Regions from separate parts of the Halobacillus sp. ABD4_316 genome, predicted to be linked through region 3. Evidence: riboswitches for the same ligand, from Rfam matches in the RefSeq annotation. Region 3 holds a riboswitch; each other region holds the start of a gene.
The links. A riboswitch is a leader RNA that binds a small molecule or an ion and turns the genes downstream of it on or off. The one in region 3 is predicted to bind S-adenosylmethionine.

Region 1: it holds a riboswitch for S-adenosylmethionine, as region 3 does, so the genes downstream of both, ACXAJH_RS18635 (methionine biosynthesis PLP-dependent protein) here and mmuP (S-methylmethionine permease) in region 3, are expected to answer to the same signal.
Region 2: it holds a riboswitch for S-adenosylmethionine, as region 3 does, so the genes downstream of both, ACXAJH_RS03900 (methionine ABC transporter ATP-binding protein) here and mmuP (S-methylmethionine permease) in region 3, are expected to answer to the same signal.
Region 4: it holds a riboswitch for S-adenosylmethionine, as region 3 does, so the genes downstream of both, msrA (peptide-methionine (S)-S-oxide reductase MsrA) here and mmuP (S-methylmethionine permease) in region 3, are expected to answer to the same signal.

What each region holds. Positions count from the first base shown of each region.
Region 1 covers NZ_JBSWZA010000007.1:28,097-34,247, reverse strand. The annotation lists gene ACXAJH_RS18645 (bifunctional homocysteine S-methyltransferase/methylenetetrahydrofolate reductase) at 1-1,711, opposite strand, end outside; gene metC (cystathionine beta-lyase) at 1,708-2,889, opposite strand; gene ACXAJH_RS18635 (methionine biosynthesis PLP-dependent protein) at 2,886-4,001, opposite strand; SAM riboswitch class I at 4,105-4,215, opposite strand; gene ACXAJH_RS18630 (DUF4385 domain-containing protein) at 4,324-4,770, opposite strand; gene glsA (glutaminase A) at 4,760-5,728, opposite strand; gene ACXAJH_RS18620 (cytochrome d ubiquinol oxidase subunit II) at 5,823-6,151, opposite strand, start outside.
Region 2 covers NZ_JBSWZA010000001.1:714,895-721,045, forward strand. The annotation lists gene ACXAJH_RS03870 (3-ketoacyl-ACP reductase) at 1-111, shown strand, start outside; gene ACXAJH_RS03875 (ABC transporter permease) at 278-1,018, opposite strand; gene ACXAJH_RS03880 (ABC transporter ATP-binding protein) at 1,015-1,926, opposite strand; gene ACXAJH_RS03885 (hypothetical protein) at 2,006-2,128, opposite strand; gene ACXAJH_RS03890 (MetQ/NlpA family ABC transporter substrate-binding protein) at 2,167-2,994, opposite strand; gene ACXAJH_RS03895 (methionine ABC transporter permease) at 3,029-3,694, opposite strand; gene ACXAJH_RS03900 (methionine ABC transporter ATP-binding protein) at 3,651-4,694, opposite strand; SAM riboswitch class I at 4,769-4,870, opposite strand; gene ACXAJH_RS03905 (carboxymuconolactone decarboxylase family protein) at 5,047-5,394, shown strand; gene ACXAJH_RS03910 (iron-containing alcohol dehydrogenase family protein) at 5,492-6,151, shown strand, end outside.
Region 3 covers NZ_JBSWZA010000002.1:738,406-744,556, reverse strand. The annotation lists gene ACXAJH_RS10650 (LTA synthase family protein) at 1-1,007, opposite strand, end outside; gene mmuM (homocysteine S-methyltransferase) at 1,128-2,078, opposite strand; gene mmuP (S-methylmethionine permease) at 2,053-3,453, opposite strand; SAM riboswitch class I at 3,540-3,643, opposite strand; gene ACXAJH_RS10635 (cell wall-binding repeat-containing protein) at 3,770-6,151, opposite strand, start outside.
Region 4 covers NZ_JBSWZA010000003.1:166,722-172,872, reverse strand. The annotation lists gene ACXAJH_RS13430 (Na+/H+ antiporter NhaC family protein) at 1-498, shown strand, start outside; gene ACXAJH_RS13425 (DinB family protein) at 782-1,318, opposite strand; gene ACXAJH_RS13420 (AIM24 family protein) at 1,451-2,143, shown strand; SAM riboswitch class I at 2,283-2,403, shown strand; gene msrA (peptide-methionine (S)-S-oxide reductase MsrA) at 2,526-2,999, shown strand; gene eutH (ethanolamine utilization protein EutH) at 3,389-4,504, shown strand; gene ACXAJH_RS13405 (peroxiredoxin-like family protein) at 4,530-5,183, shown strand; gene ACXAJH_RS13400 (DUF4190 domain-containing protein) at 5,224-5,478, opposite strand; gene ACXAJH_RS13395 (ribonuclease H-like YkuK family protein) at 5,514-5,996, opposite strand.

The sequences.
Region 1 (6,151 bases), on a different contig from region 3:
GGGACTTTGCTATGCTGATGCCCTCGGCCTGTGCTTGTTTCCGGTCCTGTCCGGCTTTTTCCATTTTTTCCAGTATGGAAGGAGACAGGGTGATGCCGGGCACTTCATTGTGAAGGAATTCAGCATTGCGTGCGCTTGTCAACGGCATGATGCCGATGTAAAGAGGGGCTTCCACTTGTTTTGTCGCTTCATAGACTTCGAGAAGCTGCTCTTCGTTAAACACAGGCTGACTGATAAAGTAATCGGCGCCGGAGGTAATTTTCTTCTTCATTCTTCCGACGGCACGGTTCAAATTTCTTACATTCGGATTAAAGGCTGCAGCGACTGAGAATGATGTTTGGTTCCCGAGAGAATTTCCGGAAAAAGAAATGCCTCTGTTCATCTGCTTAATATAGTGAATGAGATCCAAAGATGACAAATCATAGACAGACGTCGCTCCAGGAAAATCCCCGATCTTCGTGGGATCGCCGGTGACCGCCAGGACTTGGCGGATGCCTTGTGTATGAAGACCCATCAAGTGGGACTGCAGACCGAGAAGATTGCGGTCCCGGCAGGCGATATGGACGAGTGGATCGACATCATATTTTTCTTTAATGATCGAAGCCATGACAGAGTTGCTGATTCGTGGAGAGGCTAGGGAGTTATCCGCAAGGGTGATCGAGTTAACACCAGCTTCCTGAAGCGCTTTGGACCCTTTAAGAAAACGATCGATGTTCAACTTTTTCGGGGGATCCAGTTCGACAATGATGGACCGGCCTTTCTTCGCCGCTTCATGGAGGTGTGGTCGTTGATCTTTAGTGGATTGGACGGCTGTTTCGGTCTTTTGTCGGACAACTACAATCTTTTCTTTGATCGGTGCTTTTCCTTTTACTTTGGATGCGATGGCTTCAATGTGCTCCGGTGTTGTGCCGCAGCACCCGCCGATGATCCGCGCCCCTTGGTCGTAAAGCGCCCGGGCGCTTTTTTGAAAGTAGGAGGGATCTGTCGCATAAACCAGTCTGCCATCCTGAAAGGCCGGCAGACTGGCATTCGGATAGACCGATAGAAAAGCTTTTTCGGGTAAGGGCACTTCTTCTAAGGACTGGATCATATGGTACGGGCCGAGACGGCAGTTGATGCCTGTCACGTCCGCTCCGATTTTTTCCAGATGAGTGAGCGCGTCAGGGAGTGGTGTACCATCCTGCAGCACCCCGGGTTCATGCATCGATACCTGGGCAATCAGAGGAAGGTCTGTTTCCTTCCGGGCGATCGACAGAATGGTGGAGAGTTCCTCTAGATCATAGAAGGTTTCAAAAAGAAGGCCGTCCACTTGTTCAAACAAAAGACAGTAGAGTTGTTCGCGGAAGCTTCGTTTTATTTCCTCAAGAGAAACAGCTTGTTTCTGAACCCCCCGGATGCCGCCGACCGTTCCGAGTACATACGCCTTGTCGCCGGCGGCATGTCTTGCGAGCTGGACAGCGGCTGTATTGATCTCCTTCACGTGATCCTCGAGGCCGTAACGGCCAAGCTTGATGTAATTGGCGCCGTACGTATTGGTTTGAATCAAATCGGCTCCTGCCTGGACGTAAGCGTCATGAACGCTTTTCACTTCTTCTGGATGCGAAAGGTTCAGTTCCTCGAAACACTGGTCGACCCCGTAGGAATAAAGAAGAGTTCCCATCGCCCCGTCTCCGACCAGTGTTTGTCTATGGAGGGCTTCACGTAATGTCATATACTCACCCTCTTGTCTTCAGTAGTCCGTTCGATTTGGTTCAAAGCCTGCGAAAAGTCTGCGATCAGGTCCTCCGGCTTTTCCAATCCGACCGATAAACGCAGCAGTCCGTCCGTGATGCCGCGTTTGGCCCGTTCCTCCTTAGGCATGGAGGCATGGGACATCCGCGCCGGGTACGATAAGATCGACTCGACAGCTCCAAGACTTACGGCATACACCGGAATTTCGACCGCTTTTGTGAATTGGCGGACCGCCTCCTCGTCACGGAGGCGGAACGATAGAACGGCTCCATACCCGTCGGATTGATACGTGTGGGTGGAATTCCCCGGATGACAGCGGAAGCCTGGGTAGTACACGTGCTCGACCAGAGGGTGACTGGATAAAGCTTCTGCGACTTTTGCCGCTGATTGAGATGATTGGGTGATTCGGCAGTGGAGTGTCTTCAGGCCGCGGAGCACGAGCCAGCAATCGTGTGCGCCCAGAATAGATCCGAAAGAATTCTGTAGAAAAGAAAGAGCCTCTGCGACATCTTCCCTGTTGGTCACAGCTAAGCCGGCAACGACATCACTGTGTCCGGCAATGAACTTCGTTGCACTATGGAGGACAAGATCGGCGCCAAGGTCGAGCGGACGCTGCAGGGCTGGTGTCATAAAGGTGTTATCGACAAAGGTGAGGCAGTTGTTCGCTTTGGCGAGTTTTGCCACTGCCCTTATATCAGTGATTTCAAGTGTTGGATTGGAAGGAGTTTCAATATATAACAGCTTCGTATTCGGCTTTATGGCTGTAGCCACTTCATGAAGATCGGTCATGTCAACAAAGGTGTGATCGATTCCAAAGCGGTGGAGAACATCGTGGATCATTCGGAAAGTCCCCCCGTATACGTCCTTGGTTATAACGATGTGATCCCCTTTGGATAAAAGCATGAACGCTGTGGAAATCGCTGCCATTCCGGAGGCGAAAGCAAAGCCTTTCGTGCCGTTTTCAAGGCCGGCGATCGTCTCTTCCAACGCTGTTCTTGTCGGGTTTCCCGACCGGCTGTAGTCGTAATCCCCCGGTGTGTCAAAATCCTGTTGGTGAAAGGTTGAGGCCTGTTGGATCGGGACACTCACCGCTCCGGTCTGCGGATCGAACTTCTGGTCGTTGTGAAGCAGGCGGGTCTGCAGGGAATGGGTATTCATTGGACGGATTCCTCCTTAGGTAATTGACTCAAAGTAGATTGAAGATCTCTCAAAAGATCATCGATGTGCTCCACGCCTACGGAAAAACGGAGCAGTTTATTGCACACGCCGTAGCGGACGCGTTCTTCTTCAGGGATATCGGCGTGGGTCTGGGTGGCGGGGTAGGTGATGAAGCTTTCCACACCTCCGAGACTTTCCGCGAAAGTGATTAAATTCAATCCTCTTAGAAAAGGATCGATCCAGGCTTCTTCCTTTAGTCGGAAGGACACCATGCCGCCTTTTCCTGGGTAGAAAATATCACTCACACATGGATGATCCTCCAGGAATTGAACGACGGCTTTCGCGTTGCCTTCATGCTGCCTCATTCGTAGAGGCAGGGTTTTCATGCCGCGCATGACGAGCCAGGAGTCAAACGGCGACAGGACAGCTCCGGATGTATTTTGATGAAAAGCGAGCTTTTCGCTGATGTCTGCGCCTTTACTGACAAGCAGTCCGGCCAGAACATCGTTATGTCCGGCCAGGTATTTCGTCGCGCTGTGAATGACGACGTCCGCTCCTTCCTTCAGCGGCTGCTGGAGAACTGGTGTATAAAGGGTGTTGTCGACTATCAGCAGGAGGTCTTGTTTTTCTGCTAGTCCGGCCATCTGCCTGATGTCGGTTTGGTGCATGAGCGGATTTGTCGGAGTTTCAATGTAAACGGCTTTCGTACGTTCGGTCACATAAGAAGGCAGGTCATTCAGCTTTTCGTTTTCCAGGTAGGTAAACTGCAGACGGTAACGCTCCTTCATATGTTCAAATAAGCGGTAGGTCCCTCCATATAAATCTTCGGATACGAGAATTTCATCTCCTTCGCGGAAAAGAGAGAGGACGGTCTGGATGGCGGACATTCCGGAACTGAAGGCAAAACCTGCATCACCTTCTTCGATATCGGCGATGGAGGCTTCCAGGATTTTTCTTGTCGGGTTGCCCGTCCGCGTATAATCAAACCCTGTAGATTCCCCGAGCCCTGGGTGCCGGTAAGGGGTGGAAAAGTAAACCGGTGGGTTGATCGCTCCATACGGTTCGTTCCGCTGGTTTCCTGTCTGGACGAATTTTGTTTCCGTGTGACACATAAAAATACTCCTTTCGTTTATGAACCGATCAAGAGAGGAAGCAGTGTGAAAACAAAAAGGACGCCTTCTCTAAGAAGAAGGCGTCCTGGATATCCAAGGCTTCTTCTTATCTTTCAAGTTGATCAACAACTTGCTGGAGTTAGCACCCTTCTGGTCGATACCAGGGGTTGCTGAGGCTTCACAGGGCCAGTCCCTCTGCCTCTCTTGATAAGAATATAATTGTAAGTTCATGTAAATGTTGATGACTACTCTACACTACTCAGAAAGTTTTGACAATATGCATGCGGAAGATTTTCCAATTTTTAATCGGAACGTCCTGATTTTATCCGTATTCCTTTTGGTGGGCCCGTTTTTTCTCAAGGTATTCTTCATCTTCGCGGACTTTGATCCATTTCTCTTCGAAAATCCGGGCTGATTCTGCTTTTTCCTCATCTATATCCCGGTCATTGATATCTCCATCGTCATCGTATTTTTTTCCGCCTTTATAATTGGCGTACCGTCGCGAGCGTGTATACCCCATCTGGAGGAATTTACGGGCCATATCCATGCCGACAAAATCATCGTTTTTCTTATACTCTTCGAACATGGCGTAGATTTTTTCTGACGACTCTTTTGCGATCTCAGGTGTTTTGAAGCGCCAGTGCTGCAGAATTTCACTTTTGTAGGGCTCGACGAGAAGCACCCCCTGTTCTCCGCGCCCGACGCGGTATTTTCCGGGTTCTTCTCTGAAATCAATGGAATCAAAATCCAGATCGTAATCAAAAGGCATGGTCCTTCGTCCTTTCTGTATTTTCTATGCCGAACATATTTAATTTCAGGTCCCTGGACATTTTTTTGATCAAAGCGCCGCCGGCTGTACTGTTTCCCTTTTCATCAATGGCAGGGCCGACGACACCGATGCCCATTCTTCCAGGAACCGTACCGATGATGCTCCCGGATACTCCGCTTTTACACGGGAATCCAGCTTCGACTGCGTAGTGACCGGAGGAGTTGTACATCCCGGAGGTCATCATGATGGCTTTTACGGTTCTTAGGTGGTGGGCAGGAATCAAGCTTTCTTCCGTATCTGGATCGAGACCGCCTTTAGCAAGGAACAAGCCGACCCGGGCAAAGTCATGACAGCACATCATGACTGAATTCATACGATAGTATAAATCCAGCGCTTCTTCCACATCGGTCACAAGGGTTCCTGTGCTGTGCATAAAGTAGGCGAGGGAACGGTTGCGCGAGCCGTTCGCCTTTTCTGCTTCGTACATCTCACCGCTCATTTCTAGATGATCGTTGCTGGTGATTTTCTTTAAGAAATTCATGTAGCGGTCGAACCGGTTTTCCACGCTCTGTCCTTTAATAAGGGAAGCTGTAGCGATGGCGCCCGCGTTAATCATCGGATTGAAAGGCTTGCTTGTGTCATAGGATTCCAGCTGGCTGATGGAATTGAAGAAATCTCCCATCGGCTCCATTCCTACAGTTTGAAAAACACGGTCCTTTCCGAAGTCCTGGAGAGCAAGCATCAAGCTGATGACTTTTGAGGTACTCTGCATCGGAATGTATTTATCATGATCCCCGGCGCTGTAACTCGAGCCGTCTGTCGTGATGATGCTGACGCCGAGGTAGTCTTTATTTGCCTCCCCGTAATCAGGAAGGTTCATATTCACCTTTCCTTGAGAAGCATAGGGACGGCTGTCTTCAATGGCTTCTTCCAAATAGGAGTTCGATAGTTCTGTCATAGCGTTTCTCCTTTTTTGTAGTTCAGTACCCTTTTACAGAAAGTGGGTAAACAAAAAAGAGCAGCCATCCCCGCAGGGAAGTGGCTGCATGTGCTTACTGCTGCTTTAAGTAGCGCCGGTCTTTCAGGAACAACCTCCAGAATAAATAGAAGGCTGGAATCAAAATTCCGAACCCGACGGCGTAAACGATCAGCATCGGATAGAAGGTGGACGCGTTGGTGAACCCATCGCTGACTGTTAAATCCGGGTAAATCAAGTACGGCAGGTGGGCGGATCCGTAGGCATAAATAGCGAATCCGTACTGCAGCACGATCATGATGACGGCAGGTCGGGCCCGTCCCTTTCTTCCGTCCGGTTTTTTCAAAAACAAAAGAACATAGCCGATCAGGAAAAACAATAAGGAAAGACCGAAGATGAGCCAGT
Region 2 (6,151 bases), on a different contig from region 3:
GAAAAATATATGCAGCCGGAGGATATTGCCGAGTATATGACGGCTCAATTGAAGCTTCATCCAAGAATCTTCATTAAACAGTCCCTTCAATGGGCTACCAATCCATTCTAATTTTCAATGGTGTAAAACCCGTCCTGTATTGGTGACACCTCCACGCGGGACGGGATTTATTATGTCATTTCGCTGCGAATAATCCTCAGCTGAGACAGCTCTTTCAACCACTATGCAGATGGAAGATATCAGTGCCTGTTTAAGTCATTGGTAACCTGCCTCTTCCTTATTTATCACTCCAACGGAAAAACCTCGCGGCTAATACTGTAGAAACGACGGCAATGCCGATCAATACAAACACTTCGAATCCATATTCAAAAATGGGTGCTTCGTTCCACGTCCCACGCAGAAGTTCGATCACATAATAAAGCGGAAGGACTTTGGCTGTATATTGGAGGACTTCCGGCATCATTTCCAGGGGAAAAGTAGCCCCTGACAAGAAAATCATCACATTCAAAAACAATGAACTGATCGCAGCCGCAGACTGTGTATTTTTAGCCAATGATGTAATAAAAAGAGCAAAAGGGAAAAAGGCAGCGATACTTAGAAAAAGAGCAGCTAGTGTGCTTCCCATATAAAGTGGAAGTTCCAGGTCATACATCAACATTCCAAATACAAGAAGGAGCAGAGCAGAACAAAGAAAAATCACCGTCCCTTGAACTGTGTGAGCAGCCAGGATCTTCCACGGCTGTAAAGGGGTGGATTGATATCTGCGCAGGACTCCGGTTTCCCTGTAGCCGGCCAAAACGGTTCCCAAGGTGAAAAAGGAAGTGGTCACGATATTTACTCCGATCCAGGAAGGTACAAATAACGCAGCAAATGAAAAGTTTCCTTCAGCATTGTCTCCAAACATGGATCCAAACAGCCAGATCATGACGACTGGAAATAAAAAGGTCCAGAATACACTGAGACGGTCGCGGAAAAACATTTTCGTTTCCAGCTGTGCAAGCTTCCATACGACATTCATCTGGCTTCCTCCTTCTCCAAATACTGGACAAAAAGATCCTCCAACGTCCCTTTAGCAAATTGGAAATGATTTAAGGATAGATTCTCTTGATGACCATAGGCGAAGAGATGATAACTGGTGAGCTGCAGATCGTCACTGTACACTTTAAACGTATCTTCTTCTTTTTCAACTTTGACCACCCCCGGCATAGATGGAAGCTTTACATAAGGAAAATCATCGCTTTGAAATGTGATCAGCATGGCACCACTCTGCTCAAGCAGAACGGAGGGCCGGTCCATTGCTTTCAGTTCACCACTGTAAATCATTGCCACCCGGTCACAGAGCTGTTCAGCCTCTTCCATATAATGGGTTGTCAACACGATAGTGCTTCCTTTCTCTCTCAACCGGCGGATCAACGTCCACATTTCCCTTCTGGCGTGGGGGTCCAGTCCCATACTCGGTTCATCAAGAAAAATGATTTCCGGCTGGTGCAGGGTCGCCAGTGCCAGGGTAACCCTCTGCTTCCATCCTCCTGACAAATCTTCGAAACGGACATTCATTTTCTCCTCCAGCCCCAGCATTTCCACAAGCTGTTGTTTCATTACTTTTCCTGGGTAAAAAGCAGCAAATAAATCCAGGGCTTCTTTCACTTTCATTTTCTTTTGAATGGATGTCGCCTGAAACTGAACACCAATCCGCTGATTCAATTGTTGAAGTTCCCGATTCGGCGTAAGTCCCAGCACATCAATGGTTCCACTGTCAGGCTTCAAAATTCCTTCAATCATTTCCAGCGTCGTTGTCTTGCCCGCTCCATTGGGTCCAATGATCCCAAAAATTTCTCCCTTTTTGACGGAAAATGAGACGCCTTTGACAGCCTGCACTTTTCCGAAGCTTTTGGTCAATCGGTCCACTTTGATTACAACCTCCATTTGCTCTCCACCCCTTCTTCGTCCTTTCTGACCCTTCTTACGTATCACACAGAGATAAGTTTCAGAATAGCAGGAAAAATCACGCGCCTGCTATAGTTCCATCATAAGACCGATGGTTGATAAATTCCTCCAGTTCTGTCCGACACGTCAGATCATCCCGGTCAAATACCATCGTTCCTTCTTCACCTGCATAAACCTCCATTCAAAAAAGCCGCCTTCCAAAGGAAGACGGCTCACATGTTATTCTTCTTTCATCCATTGTGGCTTACCAAAGCCTTCAAACTTTTCATCCATGATTTCCTCAAACTCTTCCGATTCCACAACTTCCTTAATATCCTTGGCAAACTGGGCATCCAGATCTTCGGTCTTGACAGCTACCCGGTTTCTATAATCATCCGGCATATCTTCGAGGGCGAGAGCACTCAGCAGATCCATCTCGGCAGCAAGCGCATAGTTACCAGGAACCATGGATAGATCCTCGCTGTCCACCAGTCGTGGCAGCTGGCCGGCTTCTACTTCAACGAATTCGATTTCTTTTGGATTTTCTACGATATCGTTCAAAGAGGCACGAAGAGGGTCTACATCTTCCTTCAAAGTGACCAGACCTTCATCTTCAAGAATGATCAGCGCTCGGGCCAGGTTCGTCGGGTCATTGGGAATCCCCAGCGTACTGCCTGTTTCAACACCATCGATATTCTGATACTCACTGGAATAAATACCCATAGGTGCTGTTGGAACAACAATGACCTCGGACAGATCCAGGTTGTGTTCTTCGGCAAAGGACTCTAAATAGATTTTGTGCTGGAACAGGTTAGCATCCAGATCACCATTGGCTAACGCTTTGTTAGGCTGCACATAATCCGTAAACTCTTTATTGGTTACTTCATAGCCTTTCTCCTCCAGCAGCGGAGCAATCGCTTCGGTGACCATATCACTGTAAGGACCGGATGTAGCTCCAAAGCGGATGGTTTTCTTCTCTTCTGCATCTGCATTTTCTTCTCCGCCACCACAGGCAGACAAAAAAGTAATGATTGTTAAAGCTGCAAACAAGGTTACGATTTTTTTCATTTTATCTTCCTCCTGAACTTCGTTTCGTCTTGGGTTAACTTTTTTTCACTGTTTTTGCCAGGAAATCCCCAGCGTACTGGACTACCTGAACAAGGACGATCAACACAATAACCGTTGTAAACATGACGAAATTATCATAACGGTAATACCCGTACCGGATGGCGAGGTCGCCGATCCCTCCACCGCCAATTGCGCCGGCCATTGCGGAATACCCGATCAAGCTGATGGCTGTTATCGTTAAACCACTGATCAAGCCCGGCTTGATTTCAGGAAAAATGATATCTTTAATAATCAGCCATGGGGAAGCCCCACATGCGATAGCCGCTTCTATGACGCCTTTATCAATATCCCTGGCGGATGATTCTACAATTCTTGCATAAAAAGGAATCGCTGCGGCCGATAAAGCAACGGAGGCGGCAATCGGTCCTGTTGTCGTACCTAAAAGAAAATTAGTAAATGGGAATAAAAACACAAGCAGGATGATAAATGGAATGGAACGGACAAGGTTTACAAAAATGCCCACAGCTCCTTTGATCCATTTGTTTTCCAAAAAGAAGTCACGGTCGGTAACAAATAGCAGCAACCCCAGAGGCAGACCGGCGATAACGGCTACGCCAAGTCCGATCCCTACCATGATCAATGTTTCCATAAATGATTTATTCAGCTCGGGCCACAGGTTGATCAGCTGATCGATCATGATTCAGCACCTCCACTTCATCCAGTATCGTTTTCAGATTTTCCACAGCTCTCCCGACTTCCTGCGGGTCACCGGTTAATTCCATAACAAATGTACCGAGGGCTTTTTCCTGTATATAATCCACATTTCCATGCAGGATGTTTCCCTTGATTTTATAGTTCTGAAGCAGATCCGACACAACCGTATCTCCCGCCTGTCCGCCGGTAAACTTCATCTGGACAATGGTGCCGCGGCTGTTTTTCAGCAGTTCTTCCGGAACATGGAAATCGATCACTGTTCGAATAAACCGCTTTGTCAAAGCATTTTGAGGAGAGGCGAAAATTTCGTAGGCCGCCCCCTGTTCTACCACTTTTCCTTCTTCCATGACCGCACAACGGTCGCAGATTTCTTTCACCACTTCCATTTCGTGTGTAATCAATACAATGGTCAGTCCAAGCTCCCGGTTGATTTTCTTTAATAGTTTCAGGATCGACTGTGTCGTGTTCGGATCGAGTGCGGAAGTTGCTTCATCGCACAGCAGCACTTTAGGATCGTTGGCCAGTGCCCGGGCAATACTGACCCGCTGCTTCTGCCCTCCACTCAATTGAGCGGGGTACTGATCGGCTTTATCGCTAAGACCTACAAGTTCCAACAGACGCCTGGCACGATCATTGCGCTCCTGTTTTGGTTTACCGGCCGCTTTCAAAGCAAAGGCCACGTTCTCCAAAACCGTTTTCCCCATAGCAAGGTGGAACCCCTGGAAAATCATGCCGATGGACTGTCGTGCTTTTCTAAGGTCCTTTTTGGAGAGAGAAAGCAGATCGATCCCATCGATATAAACCTCTCCTGATGTCGGGCGTTCCAATATGTTCATGCATCGGAGGAGTGTACTCTTACCAGCTCCACTGTATCCGACGATTCCATAGATTTCCCCCTCCTGAATATCGAGAGAAACCTTGTCCACCCCGATCACCTGTTTTTTCTTGGATGTGTAAATTTTACTGAGCTCCTGGATGGAAATCATAACCGTCCTCCTTTACCTAATAAAAAAACTCTCTTCCTTATCAAGAAGAGAGTTTCGCATAACTATCAGCCAAACTCTTATCTCCCGGAATATCATTCCGGCGGATTTAGCACCACTCCACATGGAAGGTTGCTGTGACGTCTACGGGCCTTTCCCTCAGTCACTCTTGATAAGAATTAGTTGTTGCTATTCGTTTATGATTTACAACTTTAACGCATCATTCTGCATTTGTAAACAATTTTCCCAACATTTCATTAATGGACAGGGATGTGCCGGGAAGCCTATTACGTTGTTTAAGTGACTGGAAGAGGAAGGAATAAAAGGAATAACAAAGAAAAGGGAGAGTGAAAGAATGAACAAACAAGGAGAAGACCTGCTTAAAGAATATAGAAATGGCATTGAAACCCTGACCGAACACCTGCCGGAGGCCACAAAAGAATACAATCACTTTACCGGCTCGTTCTTTGAAGACGGAGAACTCAGCAAAGGTACCAAGCACTTAATGGCTCTTGCCATCAGTGTGAAAGATGGAGATGAAGCCAGTATTGCCTATCACATGGATCAGTGCGTCGAAGCAGATTGTTCGGACAAGGAAATTTATGAAACGATGGGTGTATCAGCTGCTTACGGCGGGGGCTCTGCCATGAGTCAGGCCGTCACCACAGGTCTGAACATTCTTCAGGAATTCCGAAACCGTTAAGCTGCAAAACCGGGGGGCCTGCTCCCGGTTTTGTTATTGACATATTATTCTGTCATCTGGATAATGATGGCTATATCATTACCAGAGGTGATCAACCATGAAAAACGTAACTGTACAAGGAGCACCTGCGATTTATAAAGCTGAGCCTGGAATTTTAAGGAATATACCGGAATTGTTGGAAAACCAGGCCTTTGCAAAAGCAGGAATCATTCACGGTGAGCAGTCGTGGAAGGCTGCTCAGCCCTATTTTCCAAAGCTGACGATGCCGGTCCAATCGGAAGCCTATAACGGGGAGTGCTCCCATAAAGAGGTCATGCGTCTCAGTGAAGCCCTGCGGGACTGTGACGTCTTGATCAGCATCGGAGGCGGAAAGGTCCTTGATCTCGGAAAAGCCTGTGCCGATCAATTGAATATTCCAGTCGTGCTCATTCCTACACTAGCCTCAAACTGCGCACCTTGGACGCCGCTCAGTGTGTTTTACGATGATGAAGGGAATTTTGAGGAATACATTATTTATCCACGTAGTACATGGATGCTGCTTGTAGAGCCTGATCTGCTCGTTCGTGCCCCGGAACCTTATCTCAGGGCCGGCATCGGCGATACGCTCGCCAAATGGTATGAAGCGGATGTTCTCACGAGGTCTCTCGCCTCCAAACCGATTTCCGTAGACATTGCGCTGCACGCGGCCGGATTATGCAGGGATGTTCTCATACAAGATGGTACAGAAGCTGTGGAAGCCGTTCGTCAGCAAGCCGTC
Region 3 (6,151 bases):
ATGGTCACGTTATGGTACGACTTTTCATCAAGCATTCTCGGCAGAGAGGGAAGTTCCATGCCGCCGACTTGATCGGTGGTCGCTTTTTTCCCTAATGGATAAATTGACGTATTCATGAGGAACTCTGCGTCTGATGTATTGCCTGAACCGATCTGTTGGTAGACATCCGTGAAATACATACTATCGTTCAGCCATTCATTTATGTTCGGTGTGATTTCCTGGCCATCGATCGATTCACCGATAACGAAGTCCTGAAGCGATTCAATCTGGACGACGATCAAGTTCCGATCTTCCGCCACTCCGAAATGATTATGCTCACTCATCGGCGTATAGGAATTGCCTTTCAGCTCTTCTATTTTCTGCTGCGTGACATTTTGATCTTCACCGGAAAAAGCGAAGGCTTTTTCACTGTTTGTCTGGTCCTGGTAATACTGAACAAACTGCGTATTGAATAAGCCGTTTTCCTTAGCAAAAAGAGCGCTGTCGAGAATGGGCTCTCCTTTATTCATTTGAAAATTGAAAATGGCGATTACAAGACCCGCAATAAGGAAGACAGACATAGCGAAATTGGACGTCTGTTTCGTTGGATACGTCCATGTCCTGCCCACAATCCAAATGACAACAAGCAGAAGCAGATCTGCGAGAAACAGAAAGTCTGTGCCATTGACGAGCAGCCACATGCTTTCATTCACACTGCCAACTTGATTAAGCTGGGATAGGTCATAGTATGTAGGAACGGTTCCGAAGTAACGCTCGTAAATCAACATGCCAATAAACAAAAGAGACAAAAACAAATCCAGAACAAGATAGGCAGCCGCTTTGCCCCGCTTAAAGACAAGCTCAATGAGAGCCATAAAAATCAAGATAAACGAAGCATCATACCAAATTCCTGCCCAAATACTCGTATCTTGAAGAAGCAGATAACGCAAAATTATAAACTTCAAGGAAATCATAATAAAAAAGTAAAAGAAATAACTGGTTAGTAAACGTTTCATCGAATCTTTCATATAAACACCTCTCTATTATTCTACCCAAATGTAAAGTTTATGTAAACTTAATGTAAATAAGATAGAATAAGGCCGCTTCATCAGCATGGCTTCAAAAAGCGCTTGAAAAGATTCTGTTATTCACTCTGATTTCCACATGTCTGCGAGCTTTTTTATATGGGCGGGCGTCGTTCTGCAGCAGCCACCGATGATCCTTGCTCCATGCTCGTACCAGAGTTTGGACTGCTCATGAAAGTCAAGCCGGCTGGCAGACCCATGCCACGTCTTCGTTTCCGGATCATAATCTTCCCCGGAGTTTGGATAGACGATCAGCGGCTTGCTCGAACAGCGGTTCAACTCTTGTAAAGCTTCCGCCGCATGTTCCAGAGGCGCACAGTTCACACCTATAGCAGCCACATGTGTATTACCCTCCAACGCTGAAGCGACCTCCTTGAGCGGAGTACCCTCACTGATCGATTGACCATCTTTTAACGTAAATGAAATCCATGCAGACGCAGATGGATACTCCTGTAAAATTGAACCGATCACCTTTGCTTCCTGCAGAGAAGGCAGCGTTTCAACCGCTAAAACGTCAGCACCCGCTTCAACAAGTGCTTGAATACGTGGTTGGTGAAAATCAAATAAAACCTGATCCGTGACGCCGTAATGACCGGAATACTCCGAGCCATCCGCTAAATAGGCACCATAGGGTCCGACAGAAGCAGCTGTAAGCGGCCTTGGCCGCTCAAGATTTTCCCTCCACACTTCGTCCCGTGCTTCCCCGGCAAGCGTGACCGTTTTTTTAATAAGAGTGACAGCCTCTTCTTCTGATAAGCCCCTTTGGGCAAAACCATCAGTCGTCGCCTGGTAGCTTGCGGTGATGCTGATGTCTGCTCCCGCTCTGTAGTAGGAGGCATGCACATCTTTGATCGCTTCAGGTTTTTCCAACAGCACTTTTGCGGACCATAAAGGATCATCAAGATCGCATCCGTATGATTCCAGTTCCGTTGCCAAAGCCCCGTCCAGGAGAACCATCGATTGTTTTTCCAAAAGAGATTCAATGGGATTAGATAGATTTTGTTTGTTGGACATGTTTTACTCCCCTTTTCTTTTTCATAGATTCTCTCACATAATAAGCCGCATAGCAGAATGCAATGAACGGACCCCCACAGTACAAGGCGATCCGCTGTGTCGGATCAAAGGCAATGCCGATACAGGATGCCAGGCATAGAAGAAAAGCCGCAATCGGGACCACCGGGTACCACGGGGCTTTGTAGGATAAACCACTATCATTTCCTTCTGCCCGCCGGTGTGCCCGCCGGAAAAGGAAGTGGGAAGCGCTGATGCTCATCCAGACGACGACTACAGCCAGCCCTGAGATCGATACCAGAATGATGTAAACGGTATCCGGGGCGATGATACTGGATAGCAGCGCCAGACCGCCGCCAAGCATACTAAAGATGATCGCTGTCAAAGGAACTCCCTTTTTTGTCAGCTTCGCAAACACCGGGGAGATGGTATCCTTGTCCGCCAGTGACCACAGCATACGGGCCGACGCGTATAATCCGGAGTTGGCTGCGGAAAGGATGGCTGTTAATATGACAAAGTTCATAACATCGGCCGCATAAGGAATACCGATGCGGTCAAGGACTGCGACAAACGGACTTTCCACAACCCCTGCCGCCTCACTTGGAAGAAAGATGGATAAAATGACAATGGTCCCAATGAAGAAAATGATCAACCGTGCCACCGTTGTCCGAATTGCCGTCGGGATGGTTCTCGCTGGATCCTGCGTTTCCCCTGCGGCAATCCCAATCAATTCTGTACCGGAAAAAGCAAAATTGACAGCAAGCATCGTCATGAAGATTGCCGTTATACCATTTGGAAACAAGCCCTCACTCGTAAGATTTGAAAAGAATGGAGCCGGTTCTGACCCCGACAGCTGTATCCACCCAAAGGCGGCCCCAAATCCGATAATGATAAAAAGGACAATGGCTGCCACTTTGACAGAGGAAAACCAAAATTCTGCCTCCGCAAAAAATTTCACACTAAAGGCATTGAATCCGAAAATAAGAGCGGCGAACAACGCACTCCAAATCCACACACTTACATCGGGAAACCACCGCTGCATCAAGAGCCCGGCAGCTGTAAATTCTGACCCGAGAGCTACCGTCCACGTCAGCCAGTACAGCCATGCTACAGTAAAGCCTGTCCCCGGCCCTATGTAGTTATGAGCGTATGTATGAAAAGCCCCTGTTTCAGGGTTATGAACGGCCAGCTCTCCTAAACAGAGCATCACCAGATACACGACCAAAGCACCAATCAAATAGGCTAGGATTGTCCCGAACGGACCGGCCTGCTGGATGGTGTACCCTGAGCTTAAAAACAGTCCCGTACCGATAACTCCTCCCAGTGAAAGCATCACCAGGTGTCTTGTTTTCATTTCTCTCTTAAATTGATATTCCATTTGTCTCCCCCCTTGTGATGGTGGGCAAACAATTAAAAAACGCACCCTTGAATGAGTGCGTCAACTGACAAATAATAGATGGAAGTCTCTTATCGATCAGGATTGTTCACCCGCTGGAATTAGCACAGTATCTCAAAGACCTGCTGCTGAGGCTTCCAAGGGCCAGTCCCTCCACCTCTCTGGATAAGATATTTTTTTATAACTCTACTAGTCTTAATCATAATTGTCAATTTATTTTCAATATTCTATCCTTCATACCATCCAAATGAAAAGCCCCTGGTTCATAACCAGAGGCTTTTCACTCATACTCATATGCTTATTTCTGTTCCAATTGCTCTGCCACTTCATCGCTGACAGCATTTGTACCGCCGAGCACCTGGAAGTTGTTGATTTCAAGCTTTCCAATCGTCTCTTTTGTGGATTCCGGAAGCTGATCCAGCTTAACAAGGAGCATGGATGCTTCTTCCTTCGCAGCCAGAACAGAGCCCGCTAAAGCGTCAGCGAAGTTCTGACCATTCGCTACGAATGTCTTCCCTTCCTGCACACCCAGCTGTTCTGCAATGGTAGAGGCTGTTTCATAACGAGTCTTACCGCTGTAACGGGAAGCGTCAGGAAGCATCGCTTCGACCTCTTCAGAAATGGCATTCGTTCCACCTACAACAATGCTCTGTTCAAAGTCAGCAAGAGCTGTTTTGGTGATGGATGGCAGCTCATCTGTTTTAGAAAGGAGAATCGGGTAGCCTTCCTTCGCCGCATAAGGAGCCACAGCCAGAGCATCCGGATAGTTGAATCCATCTGCTACAACTACATTCTCAGGGTTTCCGTCAAGGCGGGCGGCAATATTGGCTGCCGTGTCAAAGCGCGTTTTCCCAGAGATGCGATCTACGTCGACACCCATTCCTGATAATTTGTACTTCACATATTCAGAAACGGCACCGGTCCCTCCAAGAATAATCGCTTTTTCAGCACCCAGGCGCTTGATTTCCGCAGCTACTTCACTGTTCAAGTTTCCGGACTTTGTCAAAAGGATCGGCGCATCTTCCTTGTAGGCAAGAGGAGCACCGGCAAGAGCATCCGCAAACTCATCTCCCCGGGCAATGACGACTGTGTCAGCAGAATCCCAGCCTTTTTTAGAAATCTCAACGGCTGTTTGGTAACGATCCTCTCCGCTCACACGTTCTGTCGTTTTTTCAACAATACGGGATTCTTCATCAGGAGAAACCGTGCCCTGTTCATCCAGATATTCATTGAATACTTCATAGTCTACAAAGAATAATTCTGTCATCTTACCGGCATCCTTGGCTTCCTTGAATGTTTCATATCCATCGCCACCTGCGGCGATAAAGGCGTTCGTAGCCACCGTGTATTCTTTGTCCAGATCAAGCGCTTCATATCCATGGTCTGTTTTCACTTTGACATTAACGATACGGTCTCCTGCTTCATTTGAGCGATCGAACGTATATTGCATTCCCGATACATGAGCAAAACGGCCGCCGGTATTCTCAATGTCGCTCACTGCATTTTCAAGAGCCTCCCACACCTGCTGCCCTGTTAGGTCCAGAGTGACAAGGGTGTTACCAAATGGCATCGTTGTAAGGACTTCTCCCATCGTGATTGGTCCTTGATCAATGGAAGCACGAATGCCCCCACCATTCTGAATCGCAATTGAAGTAGACGGCACTTTGTCTTTAGCTTTGGCAAGCATACTGTCTGTGATTAAGTTTCCAAGATTCGTTTCTCCACTTCTTACATCATTACGTTCTCCGTTCAAGGCAACCGTCGTTTCTCCAACGACTTCTTTCTTCAATTCATCAAGAGGCTTCTCCAGTTCAGCAAGCAGTTCGGCTGCTTCTGCATTAGGTGCTACATCACTTTCTTCTACATTGATTAACTTTCCATCCCATTCCGTAAGTACACCTTCACCATCAAAAGATACTTGAAGGTCTCCAAGGTACTCTCCATATTCTGATGCCTGGACAACAAGTGTCGGCTCAGCCTCTTCGTTATAGACAAGCGGCTCCTCCAGCTTTGTATGGCTGTGAGATCCAACGACAACGTCCACCCCTTCCACTTCCTGAGCAAGCGTTTTGTCATAGTTAACGCCAAGGTGGGTCAGAGCGACAATCTTATCGACGCCTTCTCCTTCAAGCCTCTTCACTGTATCTTCAGCCTTTTGGAGATAGTTTTCGAAATCAATGGTATCCCCGGGATTGGCAAGGAACTTCGTTTCTTCTGTCGTCAAACCGAATACCCCGACTTTTTCACCATCGACATCGATGACGGAAGCAGGATAGATATTTCCATTGTCCCCAGGCATGCCGATTTCATCGTTGAACAATCCGTTCAAGCGCTCATCCTGACTGTAGTCAATGTTGGCACTGACGATCGGGAATTCAGCTTGATCAATAAAATCAGCGAACACTGACGGCCCGTCATCAAATTCATGGTTTCCTGGAACCATCGCATCATAATCGAGCATATTCATGAACTGGACGTCGGCAAGTCCTTTGTACTGATTGTAGAAAAGCGTACCTGAGAACACGTCCCCGGCATCAAGAAGGATTGAATGGTCACGGTCAGCACGGATCTGATCAATGATGGTCACACGTCGGGGAACGTTCTCTAAGTGTGCATGCGTATCGTTCGTGTGCATAATCGTCAAGTCAAAATCGCCCTCAGCGGCTTTTACTTCTCCTCC
Region 4 (6,151 bases), on a different contig from region 3:
GCTGTTTTGATCCTGTTCATTCTTGCGGCGGCTTACATGCTTGAAGTAGGAGGGACGATGGAAGTGATTAAGAACTTCTTCCTCCGCATCATCAATGGTGTAGTCCGCAGAGCTGAACTCGCCATCTTTGGTATTGTAGCTTTCTTGAATGCCTTCATCACAATCAACACAGCGGCGGAAATTGCAGCGGCTCCGTTTGTGAGGAAAATCGGGAAGGAATTGAATATTCATCCATACCGGCGGGCCAACTTCCTGGATACAGTGACCTCTTCCCTGGGGTATATTTTCCCTTGGAGTGGTGGTGTCCTGCTTGCCTGGGCCACGGTTCAGGGAGCGGCAGACAAGTATGACTTCCTCCCCGTCGTTTCGCCTGGTGAAGTATTCCCGTATGTGTTCCAAGGATGGCTCCTTCTGCTTGTTATGCTGATCGCAGCATGGACAGGATGGGGGCTCCGTTACACCGGGAAGAACGGCGAAGAAGTGAAGCCTGAAAAGTAAACAGGATCGTCAAAGATAGAAAAAGCGCAGAGATTCGTCTCTGCGCTTTTCAACTGTAGACAAGAGACTTGACTTGCCATCCAGTAGATCTGTAGGTGGTGTGCCTGGTCACGTTCCACTTATCGGCGGATACTTACCGCGGGCACGGCCTCGGTTCACTTGTATAGGAAGACCACCCAGCCAAGTTCCTCCGCAGAAAGGGAGTGGTCTCAGTTCCTGAAGGCCCGATAAAAAGCGGGGAATTTCAAGCCAGAGATTTACCTCTGCGTGTTTTTCTACGGGTTTATAAAGCTTCCACAGTTTCTTTCATTTGATCAAGGTGGCGGAGTTCGTGCCAGCCGATGAATTCAATCCACTGCACCAAGTCCATGTCTCCGAAAGCGGGGTGGGGAAACACACGGTTCTTCAATGTTTCTTCATCTTTGTTATGAATGAGGAATAACGTAGCTTCCCTTGTTTTTTTCAATCCACCCTCGGCTTCTGCAATCGTTTGGAACGTACCTTCAGGCCGGACGGACTCAGGGGCTTCCACCTTGTAGTCCCTTTCCGTCGTCCGGTGGATCGGTTTTTCGGAAGTCTGCTGGATATCTCCCTGCTTTACTGCCTGCTTGATCTGGTAGACGACAAGTTGTTCCATCAGGTACAGGTGCTCCAGAATTTCAAGGACCGACCATTTTCCTTCCCCGGGCTTCCGTGCTGCCATTTCGTCAGAGACGGAATGAGCATACTCCAACAGCTGTTTTCTTTTCTCATCAAGACCATACATAAACAGGTCCTCCTCGTCCTTAGGTTGTTTGAATAGATCAAATAGAATCATCATTCCCCTGCCAGGTGGTGATGAAACCTTTCCTCCATTGTAAACGTAAAACGATAGACAAAGGTTTCATAAATGGTCTAACCCACCCCGGGGTGTGGTATAGAACTATAACCTACATAAAAGGAGGAATCTGTCATGGCAGACTATTCGATTGAGGAGTTTATCAGGGCGACGAAACAGGATGATTCAGAAAATGATTATTTTGAGCTGGAAACCCCGCGTATTCTCGAGGTGAACCTGATGGATCAGGTCTGGGCGAAATCCGGGGCCATGATTTCCTATAATGGGAATATCAAGTTTGAGAGAGAAGGGATTCTGGAGCACGGTGTAGGAAAAATGTTCAAGAAGGCGTTGACGGGAGAAGGCAGTTCGCTGATGAAAGCGACAGGGCGCGGACGTTTGTATCTCGCTGATCAGGGGAAAAAGATTACGATTTTTGACTTGGATAATGAAACCATTACAGTCAACGGTAACGATCTTCTCGCCTTTGAGCCGAGCATCGACTGGGATATCAAGCTGATGAAAAAAGTGGCCGGGATGGTTTCCGGCGGTCTGTTTAACGTGACCTTGAATGGCAGCGGACGTGTGGCTGTCACCTCCCATTACGAACCACTGACATTGCTCGTACGCCCGGGAGAACCGGTTATTACGGATCCTCATGCGACCGTAGCCTGGTCCGGGCATTTGGAGCCGAATTTCAAGACGGATGTAAGCTTTAAAACGTTTATCGGACGGGGAAGCGGGGAATCTATTCAAATGCAGTTCGAAGGAGAAGGTTTTGTCATCGTCCAGCCGTATGAAGAAATTGAAACAACAGGCAGTCAGTAAGACTTTTCTTTTGCGTGGACTGGCATAGTCATGCTAAAGTGTGAATACAATGATGATACAAAAAGAATCATCATTTATCCTTTACTTCGTTACTGAAACGTAGTATATTGATAATCAACATTAAATAAATAACGGAAACTTCTTATCCAGAGAGGCGGAGGGACTGGCCCTTTGATGCCCGGCAACCATCGAATCAATCCACGGATTGACGAGAACGGTGCCAATTCCTGTAGGATGAACACCATCCTAAAAGATGAGAGGATCGTACGGATTGATACGAACCCCTTTTCTTATGTGGATAAGAAAAGGGGTTTTTTGCATATCAGCATACCCGTCATGGCTCTCGATAGAAGTTGCGTTAAAGGAAAGGGAAGATGTAGATATGGCAACAGCAATTTTCGGCGCAGGATGTTTTTGGGGAGTAGAAGCATTTTTTGAGAAATTCGAAGGGGTAACGGCAACAACCGTCGGTTACATCGGGGGACATCTCGAAAACCCTTCCTATGAAGAAGTGAAACAGGGAAATACCGGTCATGCGGAAGCTGTCCGTATCGAATATAATCCTGCTGTCATTACGTATGCCAAACTGGTCAATATCTTTTTTGAAGCTCACGACCCGACACAGGTAAATCGTCAGGGCATTGATGTAGGACATCAATACCGTTCAGTGATCTTCTATACAGATGCAAGCCAGAAGTACATTGCAGAAGAGAAAATCAAAGAATGGAGTGCCAAAGGCATCTTCAAGCGTTCAATCGCTACACAGGTGGAAGAGGCTTCCTCTTTCTTTGAAGCAGAAGAGCATCACCAGAAGTACATTCAAAAACATGGCTCCGCTGCCTGTTCCATCGGCTGATGAAAAGCCCCTCACTGAGGGGCTCAGCTTGTAGAGAAACCCCTGTTTCTTTACAAGCTTTTTTCTTTCTTCCCGCCAGGAGCGAAAGCCCCTTCCCTTTCCACGCAAGTGCGCAACAGCGCAGCCCGTGCCGTTCTTTTGAATCTGAGAACCTGCGTAGGGCACAAACTCTCTCCTCTATATTTTAACGTCGGCACGAGGAGCGTTCGGTGGTGACGCCCGCGGCATGCATCTACCGATAAGCGGAAAGTGGCCCTTCCCACGACTAATGGACAACTTTAACTGGTTAACACAGGATTTTTCTACAGCCAGAGCCCCTCAGTGAGGGGGCTTTTTTTATGGGGGAAAGTTCACTAGAATGGAGGAGATGAAGAGAGGAGGGAGAGGCTGTGTTGAATGATATCATCCTTATGGTCATGTGCGCCTTTATGGTTCTTGGAGCTCTTGATTACTACATATTGAATCACCGCCTTGCCTTAGGATGGCGTTTTTATGAAGCCTTTATGATGATGGGTCCTCTGGCCTTGTCCATGGTGGGGATCATCTCTCTGGCCCCGGTGCTGTCCAGATGGCTCGCGCCGGTCGTCACTCCATTGTTCCAGGCTGCAGGAGCTGATCCTTCGATGTTTGCTTCTATGCTGCTTGCCATTGATATGGGGGCTTATCCTCTGGCGGAATCGCTCGCGGCAGACAAAGAAGCGGCTGTTTTTTCGTGGGCTCTGCTTGGGACGATGATGGGCCCTACGCTTGTGTTTACCATTCCAGTTGCCTTGACCGTTGTAGCAAAAAAAGATCATCCTTTTTTCGCAAAGGGAATTCTTGCAGGAATGGTGACGATTCCAATCGGTTGTTTCATCGGCGGGTGGACAGCCGGCTATGAACCGGGGTGGATGCTTAGAAATCTGCTTCCGGCCATGATTCTATCCCTTTTCATCGCCGCCGGTCTCTGGCTCTTCACAGCCTTGACCATTCGTCTGTTTTCCTATTTCGGCAAAGCGGTCGAAATCATTATTATTTCAGGGCTTGCTCTCATCATTATTGAAACGTTAACAGGTATAACGGTTCTCCCCGGTATGGCTCCGTTATCAGAAGGGATGCTCATCGTGGGTAAAATCACTGTCACACTTGCAGGGGCTTATCCGCTGGTGGCGTTTATCAGCAGGCACGGCGAAAAAGTGCTCACCCGTGCGGGAAGACGTCTCGGGATGAACGCGGTATCGATGACAGGATTCATCGCATCGCTTGCTCATCATTTGCCGATGCTTGCCGTCATGAAGGACATGGACGATAGAGGGAAGACCATCAATGCGGCCTTTGCAGTCAGCGGAGCATTCGTATTCGGAAGCCACTTCGCATTTGTGGCCGGCGTCCAGCCGGACATGATACTTCCGGTGATCGTGGGCAAATTAAGTGCAGGTATTCTTGCTGTGAGTTTAGCCCTGATTCTAACGAGACAAGACGTTTCATTTTATGAAGAAGAAGATTCTTCGTATAATGAAGATTGAAATTGATCATAAAGGAGTTTTTCAAATGACGACAGATATGCGCAGACAATTTGACCAATACATCGAGAAATTCAAACAGAATGCCTCCCAGGAAGTTCAGGACAAAATGAACGACGCCATTAATGAATTGGAAGCCTCTGAAGAGGGGAACGGTCTTTCCAAAGGAGAAAAAGCCCCGGACTTCATCCTTCCAGATGCCAAAGGTGGTCAGGTTCAGCTTTCCGAACAGCTGAAGCAGGGTCCTGCTATCGTAACTTTCTACCGCGGCGGCTGGTGCCCTTACTGCAACATGGAGCTGCGTGCCTATCAGGAAATCATGGATGATATTCATAATGAAGGAGCTCAGCTGATTGCTATCAGCCCGCAGACGCCGGATCAATCCATGACTACTCAGGAGAAAAACGACCTGGAGTATCACGTTTTGAGTGATGTTGGAAACAAAGTTGCTCAGCAGTTCAACCTTGTTTATGAGCTTCCGGATTATCTTGTAGATGTGTATAAGGATAAAGGATTGAATGTAGACAAGCATAATGGAGACGATTCCTGGACGCTTCCAGTATCCGCTACCTACATTATTGATACAGATGGTACGGTTGTATACGAATATACAAAATCTGACTATAAAGACCGTGCAGAACCTTCTGAAGTTCTCCAAGAGCTGAAAAAAGTAAACGCATAAGTCCAAAAAGATGCCCTCCATGGATGTGGAGGGCGTTTTTTTATGAGTGGAAAAATCCGAAAAGGTAGAAGCCGGCTGCCAGCATCAGCAGGACACTGACCTGGATGCAGATGCCAATGATGGAACAGATTTTTCCTGCCGTCGCAAAGTGCCGGCCGTTTTCTTTTTCCTCCTCTTCGCTGCGTAAGAAGGCATTGGCCATCACGATGCCGATGATGCCTGTTATTAATCCGGCGAGAGGGAGGAAGATGGACATGATGCCCAGTACGAGGGATGTCACAGCCTTTTGATACATAGAATGCTCCTCTCCTCCAAACAACCTTAGGGAGGTTATTTGGTATATCGGTTCGCATAGCTGCTGGCGGCGATTGAGTCGGGCTTGATTTTTGGTTCCATCCCAAGGGATTCAATCCTGGCCACCATTTCATTTACATACACTCTTGTCCGGTTCCGGTCACCGGAACCTATATCAATGTGTCCTTCCATTGTAAATGTCGCACCTTTGTAGATGTGAGGGAGGACAATATCAATTAACTCATTTTTCCGTTCTTCTGTAAAAAGGGAGGCAACCCGCTCTGTTAAAGATGTTTCATAGGAAATCCGCTCATGCAGGGTAGTCATTTCCCTGGGGATGACTTCTTTGCGGTAACAGGCCCAGGCCCCTTTTCCTACCCGCTGAATGACGACTCCGGTAATAAACAGCGTGCGGGAAGGGTGGACTTGTGAATCTGTTCCTACCATTAAACGGTAATTCCCGACAGGCTCCCGTTTCATAAATGTTAAAATATGTGAGAACACTTCTGCAAATCCCATTTTTTTATGCGTGAGGTTTTGAAACAAATCGAGCTGGTGCACATGTGCCATCTCCTTTTTTATTTCTAGGCAGTGGAGTGTGGGGGATAAGTGTATTCCCTTTTTTCTCCTTGGGCAATCCTTGATTGTCCTGCCGTGAAACTGTCTCCATCCAA